DNA from 3 places in the Serratia sp. NA_112.1 genome. Region 3 is predicted to be linked to each of the others. Evidence: predicted binding sites of a transcription regulator. Region 3 holds the regulator's gene; each other region holds the start of a gene.
The links. Region 3 encodes PurR, which represses purine synthesis genes. Its sites were predicted from a motif close to CANGCAAACGTTTGCNTG; they were not measured.
Positions count from the first base shown of each region.

Region 1: cvpA (colicin V production protein) is a predicted target of PurR. The motif match lies at 1,616-1,633, and genes of this name have one in related genera.
Region 2: guaD (guanine deaminase) is a predicted target of PurR. The motif match lies at 1,042-1,059, and genes of this name have one in related genera.

Region 1 is NZ_JBQZFO010000002.1:14,435-16,714, reverse strand. It holds gene purF (amidophosphoribosyltransferase) at 1-911, opposite strand, end outside; gene cvpA (colicin V production protein) at 933-1,433, opposite strand; gene dedD (cell division protein DedD) at 1,791-2,280, opposite strand, start outside.
Region 2 is NZ_JBQZFO010000005.1:33,616-35,895, reverse strand. It holds gene guaD (guanine deaminase) at 1-832, opposite strand, end outside; gene ACUTQ5_RS12465 (ROK family transcriptional regulator) at 1,146-2,280, opposite strand, start outside.
Region 3 is NZ_JBQZFO010000003.1:412,613-414,892, forward strand. It holds gene punR (DNA-binding transcriptional activator PunR) at 1-882, shown strand, start outside; gene purR (HTH-type transcriptional repressor PurR) at 879-1,904, opposite strand; gene cydH (cytochrome bd-I oxidase subunit CydH) at 2,228-2,280, shown strand, end outside.

The DNA.
Region 1 (2,280 bases), on a different contig from region 3:
TCCGGGATTGGGATCACCACGTCGATGTCCAAATCTTCCCATTCGCGGGCAATCTTCTCACCCAACTTCTGCCCCATACGCACGCGTGCGCTGTAGACCGAAATCTTGTCCATAAAGGAGTCCGGACGAGCGAAATAGACGTATTCGAACAGACACGGGTTGGTTTTCGGGTTCTCTGCACACTGGCGAGTGAACAGTTGACCCTTCTCAGTGATATACACCGCTTCGCCCGGTGCCACATCACGCAAGAACTCGAAGCCCAGCGTATCGAGTGCGACACTCTCGGAAGCCACCATATATTCATTGCGGCCATCTTCAAGCTGACGCTTGCCGATCACCAGCGGGCGGATACCGTTAGGGTCACGGAATGCCAGCAGACCATGGCCGATGATCATCGCCACGCAGGCGTAAGCACCACGTAGTTGCTGATGCATGGCGGCAACGGCGGTGAAAATGTTGTCGGATTCCAGCGGATAATGTTGGAAACGGTCCAGCTCACTGGCCAGTACGTTCAGCAGGATCTCGGAATCGGAGGTGGTGTTGATATGGCGGCGGCCGCTTTCAAACAGCTTTTGGCGCAGCTCATGGGCGTTGGTCAGGTTGCCGTTGTGGGCCAGCGTCAGGCCGAACGGCGAGTTTACATAGAAGGGTTGAGCCTCTGAGGCACTGGAGCTGCCAGCCGTTGGGTAGCGCACATGGCCAATACCCATGTTGCCCTGCAAGCGCTGCATATGGCGTGCCTCAAACACATCCTTCACCAGACCGTTTGCCTTACGCAGACGGAACCCATTGTGGGCATCTATGGTGACGATGCCTGCGGCATCCTGGCCACGGTGCTGAAGCACCATCAACGCATCATAAATCGACTGGTTTACCGGCATAAAACCGGCGATACCGACAATACCGCACATGTTGTCTTTTCCTCATCAGCGCTACCGCCCCGGTAAATGGGTCGGCAAGAAACTCGACGTGCTCTGCAGGTAGTCAAAGAACCACCTGATGATGTAACTGAACTGGGGGATCAGCTGCGACTGTTTCCAGTCGGTACTTTGTGAGAAACCGGTAAAGGTATCCAGGAAAAACAGTATCGCCGAAACGATCAACACGCCGCGCAGTGCGCCAAAACAGACGCCCAGCACCCGGTCAGTGCCCGATAACCCGGTTTTCTCTACCAGTGAGCTAATCACATAGTTAACAATAGCGCCTACGATCAGGGTCGCGATAAACAAGATGGCAATCGCGATGCCGTTTCGCACCAGTTCATCTTCAAAACGAGTGAAGTAGACTGCAAGGTAAGAGTAGAAATGGCTGGCAACAAAAAACGCACATCCCCATGTCACAAGTGACAATGCTTCGCGAACAAACCCTCGGATCAGGCTCACCAGAGCCGAAAACCCAATCACCGCTATAATGACGTAATCAATCCAGACCATGAACTATTCCAATGATGAATCGCCCCTGCCTACCCTTCATCCTTCAAGCCGCATCGGCGTTGGCTGCCTTTACTCACACCCGTCACTTGGTGAACCAAGCTCCTGGCGATTCGTTCAGTTGCCGCCTTGATGCAACTTGAATTCTCTTGGGTATATCCAATTCGCGGCGAATTCTAACAGAAAACGTAAACGTTTGCGTAGGGGTTTTCCTGCCCCGCTACAAATAAAAAACGGCGATAACAAAATTCCCAATCGCCGCGCCTACATAGGCCATTTCAACTACGAAAGGCACATTATTTTTAATGATTATATCGGCATGTACCGATTATGAGGCACAGCATACTGCGCCCTATAATCTTAACGTACGCCGTACGGCTTCACCTGACCGCTCAAACCACTGATCGAATTCAACGCGGACAGCGAAGACTGCAGCTTCTGTTTTGAGGCATCCGGGCCGACGTAGATCCGGGTGATCTGGCCCTGTACCGGCGTTGATGGCACGGTAAAGGCACGGTAGCCGGACAGCCTGAGCGATGCCACCACCTCGTTCACCTTGGCGGCGTTTTTCAGCGCACCAAGCTGCACCACATAAGCCTGCCCTGCCGGCGCTTTCTCTTCCGCCGGTTTCTGCACGGGTGCAGGCTCAGGCTTGGGTACTGGCGTTGGCTCAGGCCTCACCACCGGTTTCGGTTGCGGTACCTGTTTTGGCTTCGCTTCCACCGGTTTGGTTTCTACCGGTTTAGGCTTCACCTGCGGCTGCGGCGTCGGTTGTGGACGGGTTTCGACCGGCGGCGTAACCAATGTCGGCTGCTGCGTCGGTTGGCGAGCTGCCTGCTGCGTTGCTGCC
Region 2 (2,280 bases), on a different contig from region 3:
GATGCAGGCAGTGAGCAAACACGCTTCTCTCTCCGGTCAATCCATATTGGTGGTAGACATCCAGGTAACTGCGGTTGTCCGGGAACAGCTCTTTCACCCAGGCGACTTCTTCTAGGTTCTCGCTCAGGTGGGTGTGCAGATAGGTATCCGGAAACTCTTCACGCAACCTTTGTACCTGAGTCAACAGCGCCGGGGTGCAGGTGGGCGCAAAGCGCGGCGTGATGGCATAGCTGAGCCGCTTCCTGCCATGCCAGCGATCGATCAGTTCGCGGGTTTGGCGGTAGCTCTGCTCTGGGGTTTCCAACAGTTCGTCCGGCGCGTTGCGGTCCATCATCACCTTGCCAGCAATCAGTCGCATATTCAGCGCTGCCGCCTGAGCGAACAGTGCTTCAACCGACTGCGGATGTACGGTGCCGAACACCAGCGCCGTGGTGGTGCCGTTGCTTAACAGTTGCTGCAAAAAGAACGCCGACATCTTACCGGAGTGCTGCTCGCAGCAGAATTGGCTTTCCGTCGGGAAGGTGTAATGCTTCAGCCATGCCAGTAGCCGATCGCCGTAGGCACCGATCATTTCGGTTTGCGGATAGTGAATATGGGTATCGATAAAGCCCGGCACGATCAGCTTGTCTGGATAGTGGGTAACCTCAAAATCCGGTGGCAACCACGGTTCCCCCTGCTGCCAAGGGCCAAACCAGACAATGCGGCCTTCATCGAGCAGCAGCAATCCGTCAGGAATCTGTCGCAATTGCTGCTCCAACTGCTGCGGTTGATCGACGCAGGCAGCAATATCGAAAAAATGGCCACGGATAGCCGTGGTGAATGACAGGCTCATTTTGCTTTCCTTCTCTACCGGCCAGCGCACAGCCCCCGGCTGAGTTAATTCAGCCCGAGGAACCCTGGCGGTCTTTTATCGTTCGCAGGTATTAATTTAAGAATAGCAAGCAGCGTGCCAGTTGGTTTTTTATTGGTCATTTTCTTTTTAAAACAAAAATATAAAAACCAATCTCACAATAATCTTATTCAAGAAAAATAAGCAGCAAATAAGCAAACGGTTGCTTTTAAATAGCAACCGTTTGCTTATATTGCGTTAATTGTGAGCCTGCACCAATAGCGGGCAAGAATACAAATCGGGGGAATGAAATTTATTACTTCAATAACACTTCATAACGCGGGTTAAATTCATCAAACAGCGGTAACGCGGCCGCGCCTAATGCGGCGGTATCCGCACCGGTAGTCCCCAATCGAACCCGCAGGCCATCGAGGTATTTGCTGCGCACCGAGCGGTGCAATGGTGCCAGGCGCTTGATCAGCTGCTCTACGATACTTTCCGGCATCAGCCCGCCAATAATCACGGCCTCGGCATCGAACATACACTCGATGATGTTGATCGCCTGGCGTAATGCCGGCACCGCCGTATCAAGCCAGGTGTCGATCTGCGACTGCGGTAACGTCAGCAGGTCTTGCGGCATGGCGCGCATCGGATCCAGCCCACAGCTCTCGTAAGCCGCCTGCAACGAGACATAACGCTCCAGGCACCCCTGGTTGCCGCAGTAGCAGGCCCGTCCGTCCGGTTGCACAATCATGTGGCCGACTTCACCAGCATTGTGCGCATGGCCGGTATAAATTCGGCCATCGGTAAAAATCCCGGCTCCAAGCCCGGTACCGAGATACAAATAAATAAACGAATTAAGCTGCCTGGCCACGCCGTGCAAACGCTCGCCGATAGCGGCCACGGTGGCATCGTTCTCCAGCGTGACCGGCAGGCCACTTTGCGCGTTAAGCTCAGCCACCACATCGATATCTTCCCAACCGTTAAGCGTGGTCGGCCCGACCGATGAGATCCCTTCCACGCCAAACGGCCCCGGCATCACTACGCCGATGCCCAGCATTTTTCTCCAGCTCAGATCCGGCTGCTGGCGCATTTCTTGCAGTACATCACAAATCAGTTTCAAGGTAGCAGCAGGTTGCGGCTTTTGCACCATAATCAGCCGGTGGAAACGAACGCTGCCTGAGAGATCAACCACGATGATCAGCAGTGACTGGTGATCCAGATGGATACCGATGGAATACGCGCTATCTGGATTCAGGGTCAACGGCGTGGCCGGTTGACCTCGCCCGCCGGCACGACGCGGCAGGTGCGAGGAGAGAATACCGGCCTGTTCCAGTTCTGTTGCAATGTTTGAAACGGTTTGCGGCGTCAGTGAGGTCAGCCGGGCAATTTCGGCACGGGTCAGTTCACCGTGCAGGCGGATAGCCTCTATCACTACGCGCCGGTTGTGT
Region 3 (2,280 bases):
GCGGCGCAGGAACTGCACCGAGTGCCCTCGGCGGTCAGTTATACCGTGCGGCAATTGGAACAATGGCTGGCAGTTCCGCTGTTTGAACGGCGGCATCGTGACGTGGAACTGACCCCGGCCGGCGTGGTATTTGTGCAGGAAGCGCGCAGTGTCATCAAAAAAATGCTCGACACTCGCCGCCAGTGCCAGCAGGTGGCTAACGGTTGGCGTGGTCAACTAAAAATTGCGGTAGACATCATTGTTAAACCCCAGCGTTGTCGCCAACTGGTGCTGGATTTTTATCGCCATTTTCCCGACGTAGAACTTTTGGTTCAACTGGAAGTGTTTAACGGCGTCTGGGATGCGCTGGTGGACGGACGTGCTGATATGGCGATTGGGGCGACGCGTGCGGTGCCGGTCGGCGGCGGCTTTGCCTTTCGCGATATGGGCGACATGCGCTGGCTGTGTGTGGTCAGTCCGCAACATCCGCTGGCGGCGTTGGACGGCCTGTTGAATGATGATCAACTGCGGCCTTTCCCGTCCCTGTGTCTGGAAGATACCTCGCGTAATCTGCCCAAGCGGGTCACCTGGACACTGGATAACCAACGGCGGCTGGTGGTGCCGGACTGGGCCTCGGCGCTGGACTGTCTGTGTGCCGGCCTATGCGTTGGCATGATGCCGGCGCATCAGGCCTTGCCATTGGTGCAGCGTGGGGAACTGGTAGCGTTGCAGCTGCAGCAGCCGTTTCCGGCCAGCCCCTGTTGCCTGACCTGGCAGCAGAATAGGCCATCACCGGCGATGGCCTGGCTGTTGGATTACCTGGGGGACAGTGAAACGCTGAATCAGGAATGGCTAAGCGAAGTGGTGCCGGAAGCCACAGCGGCTTCCGGCGATAGCAATTAGCGGCGGTAATCGATGAATGGGCCGTCAGCGACCGAACGGCGCTCAATCAGCTTTGGATGCACTTCAATCACCTGCGACTCTTCGCGCTTGCTGATTATACGGTCCAGCAACATGGTGAACGCCATCTCACCCAAACGCTCTTTGGGTTGATGAATGGTGGTCAGCGCCGGGGTGAAATAGCGGGCGTTACGCACGTTATCGTAGCCAATTACCGAAATGTCTTGTGGCACCCGCAGCCCAAGTTCGTCGGCGGCGCAGATCGCGCCCATCGCCATGATGTCGCCGCCGCAGAATACCGCGGTCGGCCGATGCTTCTGCGACAAGATCTGGTGCATGGCCTTGTAACCGGATTCCGGCTCAAAGTCGCCCTGAACAATCCACTCGTCGCGTACTTCGATATTGGCTTCTTCCATGGCTTTTAAAAAACCCTGATGGCGGCCGCCACCGGTATTGCGCGACAGTTGGCCTGGAATGGCACCGATATCGCGGTGACCGCGTTCAATCAGATAACGCCCGGCCAGATAGCCGCCTTCGAAGGCGTTATCAATAATGCTATCGGTAAAATCACCGCGGGCTGCGCCCCAGTCCATGACGACCATTGGAATATTGCGATAGTCTTCCAGCATACCCAGCAGTTGGTCTGGATATTCCGAACACATTACCAGCAGGCCATCGACACGTTTTTGTGCCAGCATCGCCAGATAGGCCCGCTGTTTGTCCAGATTGTTGTGCGAGTTGCACAAAATCAGCGTATAGCCTTTGCTGTAGCAGCTGTTTTCTACCGCCTCGATTACTTCGGCAAAGTAGGGGGCTTCGCTGGAGGTGGCCAGCAGGCCAATCGATTTGGTGTGATTGACCTTCAGGCTGCGCGCTACGGCGCTGGGTGAGTAATGCAGCTCTTTAATCGCAGCGCCAACGGCCGCTTTAGTCTCTTCGGCGACGAAACGAGTCTTATTGATGACGTGCGAAACGGTGGTGGTGGAAACGCCAGCGCGTTTGGCCACATCTTTAATCGTTGCCATGTAAAGAATGACTCCTGAACTCACATGTTGCAGTATGTAAGTATGATGTTAATCGTTTGCCTGCGTAGATCCTTCTCCAAAGAAGCGAAAACTGAGTTTTTAGTGTGTTGAAGTCGTCAGCGCTTGGTCAGGAGGGGCATTTTGCCGGTACACAGTTGTGAACTGCGAATTTTGTCCCATATTGAGCCAAAGTGGAAGAGGTAATCGGTATAATAAACCGGGAAATGATAACAAGATTTTATTGTTTAACTGTGTGAAAATGGTTTGACGCATTAATTGTGTGCCTTTTACCCTTGGGCAACCCAATCTGAAAAGGAGTTGTAATGGATACCGATCTGAAAATGTCACTGTTCACCACCGTTTGTGCGCTGGCCGT